DNA from 3 places in the Klebsiella sp. Sb-30 genome. Region 2 is predicted to be linked to each of the others. Evidence: predicted binding sites of a transcription regulator. Region 2 holds the regulator's gene; each other region holds the start of a gene.
The links. The regulator sigma-54, encoded in region 2, starts transcription at its own class of promoters, with help from an activator protein. The targets are predictions, from matches to a motif close to GTTGGCACANNTTTCGCTNT.
Positions count from the first base shown of each region.

Region 1: norV (anaerobic nitric oxide reductase flavorubredoxin) is a predicted target of sigma-54. The motif match lies at 2,001-2,020, and genes of this name have one in related genera.
Region 3: glnA (glutamate--ammonia ligase) is a predicted target of sigma-54. The motif match lies at 1,722-1,741, and genes of this name have one in related genera.

Region 1 covers NZ_CM172749.1:1,123,661-1,126,943, forward strand. The annotation lists gene norW (NADH:flavorubredoxin reductase NorW) at 1-510, opposite strand, end outside; gene norV (anaerobic nitric oxide reductase flavorubredoxin) at 507-1,955, opposite strand; gene norR (nitric oxide reductase transcriptional regulator NorR) at 2,143-3,283, shown strand, end outside.
Region 2 covers NZ_CM172749.1:550,272-553,554, reverse strand. The annotation lists gene lptA (lipopolysaccharide ABC transporter substrate-binding protein LptA) at 1-299, shown strand, start outside; gene lptB (LPS export ABC transporter ATP-binding protein) at 306-1,031, shown strand; gene rpoN (RNA polymerase factor sigma-54) at 1,079-2,512, shown strand; gene hpf (ribosome hibernation promoting factor) at 2,535-2,822, shown strand; gene ptsN (PTS IIA-like nitrogen regulatory protein PtsN) at 2,895-3,283, shown strand, end outside.
Region 3 covers NZ_CM172749.1:5,312,481-5,315,763, reverse strand. The annotation lists gene glnL (nitrogen regulation protein NR(II)) at 1-37, opposite strand, end outside; gene glnA (glutamate--ammonia ligase) at 225-1,634, opposite strand; gene typA (ribosome-dependent GTPase TypA) at 2,013-3,283, shown strand, end outside.

The DNA of each region.
Region 1 (3,283 bases), 570 kb from region 2:
GACTACCGTCACCGCCTTCCCGGCGCGGCAGAAGTCCATCGCCAGCTCGCAGCCAATCAGGCCGCCGCCGACGATCAGCACGCGTTGCGCATCGTGGAGCTGACTCTGCGCGGCGCCGTACTCGCGCTGGCTGTTGAGGGTCAGCATCAGTTCATGCCCGGGTACCGGCGGGATAAACGGTGCGGCGCCGGTGGCCAGTACCAGCTTGTCGTAGCGCCATTCGCGATCCTGACTTTTCACCACTTTCGCTGCGGCGTCGAGGTCACTGACCCAGGTGTACGGGAACAGACGCAGATGGTACTGCTCGGCGAATTCGCCCGCCGTTTGCAGGGTCAGATCGTCGGCACGTTGGCCGCGGCTGACCACATGGCTGAGGTCCGGTTTGTTGTACTCATCCATGCTGTCGGCGGCGATCAGCGTCAGCGGAATGTGGGTATCCTGCTTGCGGATATTTTTCACCAGCTGACGGGCCGCAAAGCCCGAGCCGATGATGACGATGCCATCACTCATTTTGCCTCCGTTGCCAGAACGTCAAAGACATCTTTGCCGAGAGAGCACTCAGGGCACAGGAAGTTATCCGGGACCTCGCTCCACGGCGTCCCCGGCTGGACATCCTGGTTCGGTTCGCCTTTCGCCGGATCGTAAACCCACTGGCAGACGCTGCACTGCATCGACGGGCCGAGATCGGCTGCTGCTGCCGCGGCACAGGCGCAGTTTTCTTGTTCCGGCGCGGTTTGTACTGCGGCGACCGGCAGCGGGGAGAGCGCCCACTGGCGGGCAATTTCACGGCCGTGTTCGCGGCACAGCTCCAGCGCGTCGAGGTCCGGGCGCCATTTGGCCTTCAGGCTCAGGGACATTTCAAAACCGGCATCCTGTAAGCGGGTGGACAGGCGATCGACCGCACCGCCGCTCCAGCCGTGAGAGCCGAAGGCGCTGGCGCGCTTATTGCGAAAACGCAGGCCGGTCATCTCTTCAACCAGTCCGGCGATTTTCGGCATCATCACATTATTCATGGTCGAGGTGCCGACCAGCACCCCTTTTGAGCGGAAGACGTTGGTCAGTATTTCGTTTTTATCGCTACGGGCGACGTTGAAGATTTTCACCGCCACGCGCGGGTCCACGTCGGTAATTCCCTGGGCGATAGCATCGGCCATCATGCGGGTATTGTTCGACATGGTGTCATAGAAGAGCGTGATGCGGTCTTCCTGGTAATCGGCGGCCCATTTCAGGTACAGCTCGACGATTTGGGTCGGGTTGTCGCGCCAGACCACGCCGTGGGAGGTGGCTATCATGTCGACCGGCAGGTTGAAGCCGAGAATTTCGGTGATTTTTGGCGTCACCAGGCGGCTGAACGGGGTCAGGATGTTGGCATAGTAGCGCTGGCACTGCTCGAACAGCTCGGTCTGGTCGACTTCGTCATTAAACAGGTGCTCGTCGCAATAGTGCTGGCCGAAGGCGTCGTTGCTGAACAGGACCGCATCGCCGGTCATATAGGTCATCATGCTGTCCGGCCAGTGCAGCATGGGCGTTTCGACGAAGATCAGCTGCTTGCCGTTGCCGATGTCGAGGCTGTCTCCGGTTTTCACCACCTTAAAATTCCACTCCGGGTGATGGTGATGGCCGGTTATGGAGTCAATGGCATTGGCGGTGCAGTAAATCGGCGTATCCGGGATACTGTTCATCAATTCGGTCAGCGCGCCGGCATGGTCTTCTTCCGCGTGGTTAATCACGATGTAGTCAATATCGGCAAGATCGATCTCGCTACGCAGGTTCTGCACGAACTCGCGGCTGAATTTATGATCGACGGTATCAATCAGGACATTTTTCTCTTCCCGGATGAGATAGCTGTTATAGCTGCTGCCGCGCAGCGTTTTGTATTCGGTGCCGTGAAAATCACGCACTTCCCAGTCACGTTGGCCAACCCAATGAATGTTATTTTTAACCAGAATAGACATAGCAACCTCAATTAATTCAGCGTGTTCAAATAAGATGAGTTGCTTATATCAAGTTACGTGCCAACTTTTTAATTGATTGATTTTTAATGTTTTTAATGTTTTTTGCTAAACTAATTGATGTCAAAATGACAATGGTTAAAATAGTCGTTATGACAATTAATGGTGTCAAAATGACAATGAGGCTGCAATGAGCTTTTCCCTGCAGGTTCTGGCGAAAATCGCCATTGATTTACAAAGCGATATTGGTCACGCCGACCGATTCTCGCGTCTGATCGCCACCCTACGGCAGGTGCTGGGATGCGATGCCTCGGCGCTGCTGCGCTACGACGCCCATCAGTTTGTGCCGCTGGCGATCGACGGACTGGCGCAGGATGTGCTGGGGCGACGCTTTGCGCTGGCCGGGCACCCGCGGCTGGAGGCGATTGCTCGCGCGGGGGACGTCGTGCGCTTCCCGGCGGACAGCGATCTGCCCGACCCTTATGACGGGCTGATTCCCGGCCAGGAGAGTCTCAAGGTTCACGCCTGCGTTGGGCTGCCGCTGTTTGCCGGACAAACCCTGATAGGCGCATTGACCCTGGACGGTATGGACGCCGACCGTTTCGATAGCTTTAGCGATGAGGAGCTACGGCTGATTGCCGCCCTGGTGGCAGGAGCGCTGAATAACGCGCTGCTCATTGCCCGTCTCGAAAATCAGAACGTGCTGCCGGAGGCGAGCGCGAGCTATACGCCCCCCGACCGTCAGGAGATTATCGGCCTGTCGGCGCCGATACAGCAGCTGAAAAAAGAGATTGATATCGTCGCCGCGTCGGATTTGAACGTGTTGATTAGCGGCGAAACCGGCACCGGCAAAGAACTGGTGGCGAAAGCGGTTCATCAAGGGTCGCCGCGGGCGGCCAATCCGCTGATCTATCTGAACTGTGCAGCGCTGCCGGAGAGCGTGGCGGAAAGCGAGCTGTTCGGGCATGTGAAAGGGGCGTTTACCGGGGCTATCAGCAACCGCAGCGGCAAGTTTGAAATGGCCGATAACGGGACCCTGTTTCTTGATGAGATTGGGGAGCTGTCGCTGGCGCTACAGGCTAAACTGCTGCGCGTATTGCAGTATGGCGATATCCAACGCGTGGGCGACGATCGCAGCCTGCGGGTTGATGTACGGGTACTGGCGGCCACCAACCGCGATCTGCGCCAGGAGGTGATTGCCGGCCGTTTTCGCGCCGATCTCTATCACCGCCTGAGCGTGTTTCCGCTCTCGGTGCCGGCGCTGCGCGATCGCGACGATGACGTGGTGCTGCTGGCGGGATATTTCTGCGAACAGTGCCGCCTGCGGATGG
Region 2 (3,283 bases):
AAGAAGTGATCGACGGTTACGGTAATCCGGCAACCTTCTTCCAGATGCAGGACAACGGCAAGCCGGTGAAAGGCCGCGCGCAAAAAATGCACTATGAATTGCAGAATGATTTCGTCGTCCTGACCGGTAATGCGCATCTGGAACAGATCGATAGCAACATCCAGGGCGACAAAATTACCTATCTGGTGAAAGAGCAGAAAATGCAGGCGTTCAGCAATAAAGGCGGACGCGTGACGACGGTTCTGGTTCCTTCGCAGCTGCAAGACAAAAGCACCAACCAGCAAAAGAAGGGTAACTAATTCGTTATGGCAACATTAACCGCAAAGAATCTCGCCAAGGCGTATAAAGGCCGCCGCGTGGTGGAAGATGTCAGTCTGACCGTGAACTCTGGCGAGATCGTTGGCCTCCTCGGGCCAAACGGCGCCGGTAAAACCACGACCTTCTACATGGTGGTCGGCATTGTGCCGCGCGACGCTGGCAACATTATTATCGACGATGAAGATATCAGCCTGCTGCCGCTGCATGCCCGCGCGCGTCGGGGGATCGGCTATCTGCCGCAGGAAGCTTCCATTTTCCGCCGCCTGAGCGTGTACGATAATTTAATGGCGGTTTTGCAGATTCGCGACGATCTCAGCAGCGAGCAGCGTGAAGACCGCGCGAAAGAGCTGATGGAAGAATTTCACATCGAGCATCTGCGCGACAGCCTGGGACAGGCGCTTTCCGGCGGTGAACGCCGCCGCGTTGAAATCGCCCGCGCGCTGGCCGCTAATCCGAAATTCATTCTGCTGGATGAGCCTTTTGCCGGCGTTGACCCCATTTCCGTTATTGATATCAAACGCATCATCGAACATCTGCGCGACAGCGGTCTTGGCGTGCTGATCACCGACCATAACGTCAGGGAGACGCTGGCCGTCTGCGAACGCGCCTATATCGTCAGCCAGGGCCACCTGATCGCCCACGGCACCCCGCAGCAAATCCTTGAAGACGAGCAGGTTAAGCGCGTGTATCTTGGGGAAGACTTCAGACTCTGATAGGGTAGAGGTTACAGACGTTTTAGCCGGAGATATTAGCCCTGAATATGAAGCAAGGTTTGCAATTAAGGCTAAGCCAACAGCTTGCCATGACGCCACAACTGCAACAGGCTATTCGCCTGCTGCAGCTGTCCACGTTAGAACTCCAGCAAGAACTCCAGCAGGCGCTGGAGAGTAATCCGCTGCTTGAGCAAACCGATCTTCACGATGAGGTAGAAACCAAAGAGGTCGAGGACCGCGAATCGCTGGACACCGTCGACGCTCTTGAACAAAAAGATATGCCGGAAGAGCTGCCGCTCGACGCCAGCTGGGATGAAATCTACACCGCCGGCACCCCGTCCGGAAACGGCGTTGATTACCAGGACGACGAGCTGCCTGTCTATCAAGGCGAAACGACCCAAAGCCTGCAGGATTACCTGATGTGGCAGGTTGAACTGACGCCGTTTACCGACACCGACCGCGCCATTGCCACCTCGATTGTCGATGCCGTTGATGACACCGGCTATCTCACTATTCGGCTGGAAGATATTGTCGAGAGTATCGACGATGACGACATTGGTCTCGAAGAAGTGGAAGCGGTGCTAAAGCGTATCCAGCGCTTTGACCCGGTCGGCGTCGCGGCAAAAGATCTGCGCGACTGTCTGCTGGTTCAGCTTTCCCAATATGCTAAAGAGACGCCGTGGCTGGAAGAAGCCCGGCTGATCATCAGCGATCATCTCGATCTGCTCGCCAACCATGATTTCCGCTCCCTGATGCGCGTCACCCGACTGAAAGAAGAGGTGCTGAAAGAAGCCGTTAATCTCATCCAGTCCCTCGATCCGCGCCCCGGTCAGTCGATTCAGACCAGCGAGCCGGAATACGTCATTCCCGACGTGCTGGTACGTAAGGTCAGCGGCCGCTGGGTCGTGGAGCTTAACTCCGACAGCATCCCACGTCTGAAGATTAATCAGCATTACGCGGCCATGGGCAATAGCGCGCGCAATGATGCAGACAGCCAGTTTATCCGCAGCAACCTGCAGGAAGCTCGCTGGCTGATCAAGAGTCTGGAAAGCCGCAATGATACGCTGTTGCGCGTCAGCCGCTGCATCGTCGAACAGCAGCAGGCCTTCTTCGATCAGGGTGAAGAGTTCATGAAACCGATGGTGCTGGCGGATATTGCTCAGGCCGTCGAAATGCATGAATCCACCATTTCACGCGTTACCACCCAAAAATATCTGCACAGTCCGCGCGGTATTTTTGAGCTGAAATATTTCTTTTCCAGCCACGTGAATACGGAAGGCGGCGGCGAGGCATCGTCGACGGCCATTCGTGCGCTGGTGAAGAAGTTAATCGCCGCGGAGAATCCCGCGAAGCCGTTGAGTGACAGTAAGCTGACCACCATCCTGTCCGAACAGGGTATCATGGTGGCACGTCGTACCGTCGCTAAGTACCGAGAGTCTTTATCCATTCCGCCATCTAACCAGCGTAAACAACTGGTTTGATACAACCGATAAGGAAGACACTATGCAGCTCAACATTACAGGACACAACGTCGAGATCACCCCTGCACTGCGCGAATTCGTTAATGCGAAGTTCAGCAAGCTGGAGCAGTTTTTCGACAGGATCAATCAGGTCTATATTGTGTTAAAAGTAGAGAAGGTGACGCAAATTGCGGATGCCAATCTGCATGTCAACGGTGGCGAAATCCATGCCAGTGCGGAAGGGCAGGATATGTATGCCGCTATCGATGGACTCATCGATAAGCTGGCAAGACAGTTAACAAAACATAAAGATAAACTAAAACAACACTAATTGTCCGGGCGCCGCCCTTGCCTGCTGCCAGCCTTCATCGGTAGCAGGCAAGGGGCGCGCTCAGGTGAAATTATGATGAACAACGATTCGGCTCTACAACTGAGCAACGTCCTTAACCAGGAATGTACCCGTAGCCAGGTTCACTGCCAGAGCAAAAAGCGCGCGCTGGAAATCATCAGTGAACTGGCAGCAAAACAGTTAGGTTTGCCGCCGCAGGTGGTGTTTGAGGCGATCCTTACCCGCGAGAAAATGGGCAGTACCGGGATTGGCAACGGGATTGCCATTCCGCACGGTAAACTTGAAGAGGATACGCTGCGCGCCGTTGGCGTGTTTGTCCAGCTGGAGACTCCGATCGCATTTGATGCCATCGACAATCAGCCGGTCGATCTGCTGTTTGCGCTTCTGGTCCCGGCTGACCAGACCAAAACCCATCTGCATACGCTGTCTCTGGTTGCAAAACG
Region 3 (3,283 bases), 620 kb from region 2:
GGATCTGCCCAGCATCGGGCTGAGTGCCTGTTGCCATCTGACAGTCTCCTGAAAAGAGTGCACTATTTTAGTGCAGTATAGCTTTTTATAGGTAAAAAGCGCATGAGATCAGAGTGTTGGTGGAGAAAAAAGCCCATCCTGAGATGGGCTGAAAGTTTCCACGGCAACAAAATATCCACGGTACCCCACGCCACAACACGGAATACCGGGGATTTACAGCAAAATCAGACGCTGTAGTACAGTTCGAATTCAACCGGGTGCGGAGTCATACGTACGCGGTCGTTTTCTTCAATACGCAGGGCGATGTAAGCATCGATAGCGTCGTTGGTGAACACGCCGCCAGCGGTCAGGAACTCACGGTCAGCGTCCAGCGCGTTCAGTGCTTCTTCCAGAGAGCCTGCAACCTGTGGGATCTCTTTCGCTTCTTCCGGCGGCAGGTCGTACAGGTTTTTGTCCATCGCTTCGCCCGGATGGATTTTGTTCTTGATACCGTCAAGGCCTGCCATCAGCAGTGCTGCGAAGCACAGGTACGGGTTAGCCGCCGGGTCCGGGAAGCGCACTTCGATACGGCGTGCTTTCGGCGAGGTGACTACCGGGATACGGATGGAAGCGGAACGGTTACGGGCAGAGTAAGCCAGCATGACCGGTGCTTCGTAACCCGGGACCAGACGCTTGTACGAGTTGGTGGTCGGGTTTGCCAGGGCGTTGATCGCTTTAGCGTGCTTGATAACGCCGCCGATGTAGTACAGCGCTTGTTCAGACAGGCCTGCATATTTGTCGCCAGAGAACAGGTTAACGCCGTTCTTGGACAGAGACATGTGGCAGTGCATACCGGAACCGTTATCACCGAACATCGGCTTCGGCATGAAGGTCGCGGTTTTACCGAAACGGTGCGCAACGTTGTGCACAACGTATTTGTAGATCTGAATTTCGTCCGCTTTTTTGGTCATGGTGTTGAAACGGGTCGCGATTTCGTTCTGACCCGCGGTAGCCACTTCGTGGTGGTGAGCTTCAACAACCAGGCCCATCTCTTCCATGATCATACACATGGTAGAACGGATGTCCTGAGAGGAGTCAACCGGCGGAACCGGGAAGTAACCGCCTTTCACGCCTGGGCGGTGGCCTTTGTTACCACCTTCGTATTTGGTGGAGGAGTTCCATGCGCCTTCGATGTCGTCGATAGCAACGTGGGAGCCAGAAATAGAGGCACCGAAACGGATATCGTCGAACAGGAAGAACTCTGGTTCTGGCCCGAACAGAACGGTGTCCGCCAGACCGGTAGAGCGCAGGTATTCTTCCGCGCGTTTGGCGATGGAGCGCGGGTCACGGTCGTAGCCCTGCAGCGTGCCTGGTTCCAGGATATCACAGCGGATGATCAGCGTCGGTTCTTCATAGAACGGGTCGATCAGCGCAGTGGTCGCATCCGGCATCAGAACCATGTCAGATTCGTTAATACCTTTCCAGCCACCAATCGAGGAGCCATCAAACATTTTGCCTTCTTCGAAGAATTCGGCATTTACCTGATGAGAAGGAATTGTGACGTGCTGTTCTTTACCTTTGGTATCGGTGAAGCGCAGATCGACAAACTTCACTTCGTGCTCGTTCAGCATCGTCAAAACGTGTTCAGCGGACATACTTAAACTCTCCCGGATTGGTCATTGTCGTCGTGGTAACGAAAACTTTTTAACTGCTTAATGTGGCGTTGTTGCCTTAAAAAAGATAAAGCGAAATCTGTGCCAACTTTTAAATTGCCCCCAAAAGGCGTTATCATGCACTCCATCGTGCAAAAGGGCTGCACCATTATGAATGCATTGCACCAATATAGTGCAATTGTGTGAACATTGGGCACTAATTTGGTGCAATTGACCTTGAATAACCCTTTTAACGCTCCGTGAAAGCGATCACAAAGAAACTCTGCAATACTTGTTTGTGGAGGATGTTTGTGATCCTGTTTTGTACTGCGATTAATCCGTGTACAATAACGCGCTATTTCTAATGCCTGAGGCAAAGTTGTGATCGAAAATTTGCGTAATATCGCCATCATCGCGCACGTTGACCATGGTAAAACTACCCTGGTTGATAAGCTGCTGCAGCAATCCGGTACGTTCGACGCGCGTGCCGAAACTCAAGAGCGAGTGATGGACTCCAACGATTTGGAGAAAGAGCGCGGGATTACCATCCTCGCGAAAAACACCGCCATTAAATGGAATGACTACCGTATCAACATCGTTGATACCCCTGGGCACGCCGACTTCGGTGGTGAAGTTGAGCGTGTAATGTCCATGGTTGATTCCGTTCTGCTGGTTGTTGACGCAATGGATGGCCCAATGCCGCAGACGCGCTTCGTAACCAAGAAGGCATTTGCTCATGGCCTGAAGCCCATTGTTGTCATCAACAAAGTTGACCGTCCTGGCGCGCGTCCTGACTGGGTTGTCGATCAGGTATTCGACCTGTTCGTTAACCTCGACGCGACCGACGAACAGCTGGACTTCCCGATCGTTTACGCTTCTGCGCTGAACGGTATTGCGGGTCTGGATCACGAAGATATGGCTGAAGATATGACTCCGCTGTATCAGACCATCGTCGATCGTGTTCCGGCACCGAACGTTGACCTTGACGGTCCGCTGCAGATGCAAATCTCCCAGCTGGATTACAACAACTACGTTGGCGTCATTGGCATCGGCCGCATCAAACGCGGTAAAGTGAAGCCAAACCAGCAGGTCACTATCGTTGATAGCGAAGGCAAAACCCGTAACGGTAAAGTGGGTAAAGTTCTGACCCACCTGGGTCTGGAGCGTATCGACAGCGATATTGCTGAAGCGGGCGATATCATCGCGATCACCGGTCTGGGCGAACTGAACATCTCTGACACCATCTGCGATCCGCAGAATGTTGAAGCGCTGCCGGCGCTGTCAGTCGATGAGCCAACCGTATCCATGTTCTTCTGCGTTAACACCTCTCCGTTCTGTGGTAAAGAAGGTAAGTACGTTACCTCTCGTCAGATTCTTGACCGTCTGAACAAAGAGCTGGTGCATAACGTGGCGCTGCGCGTTGAAGAAACTCCGGATGCTGATGCATTCCGCGTTTCCGGTCGTGGTGAACTGCACCTGTCAGTTCTGATCGAAAACATGCGTCGTGAAGGTTTCGAAATGGCGGTTTCCCGTCCGAAAGTTATCTTCCGCGAAATCGACGGCCGTAAACAAGAGCCGTTCGAGAACGTAACGCTGGACGTTGAAGAGCAGCATCAGGGTTCTGTCATGCAGGCTCTGGGTGAGCGTAAAGG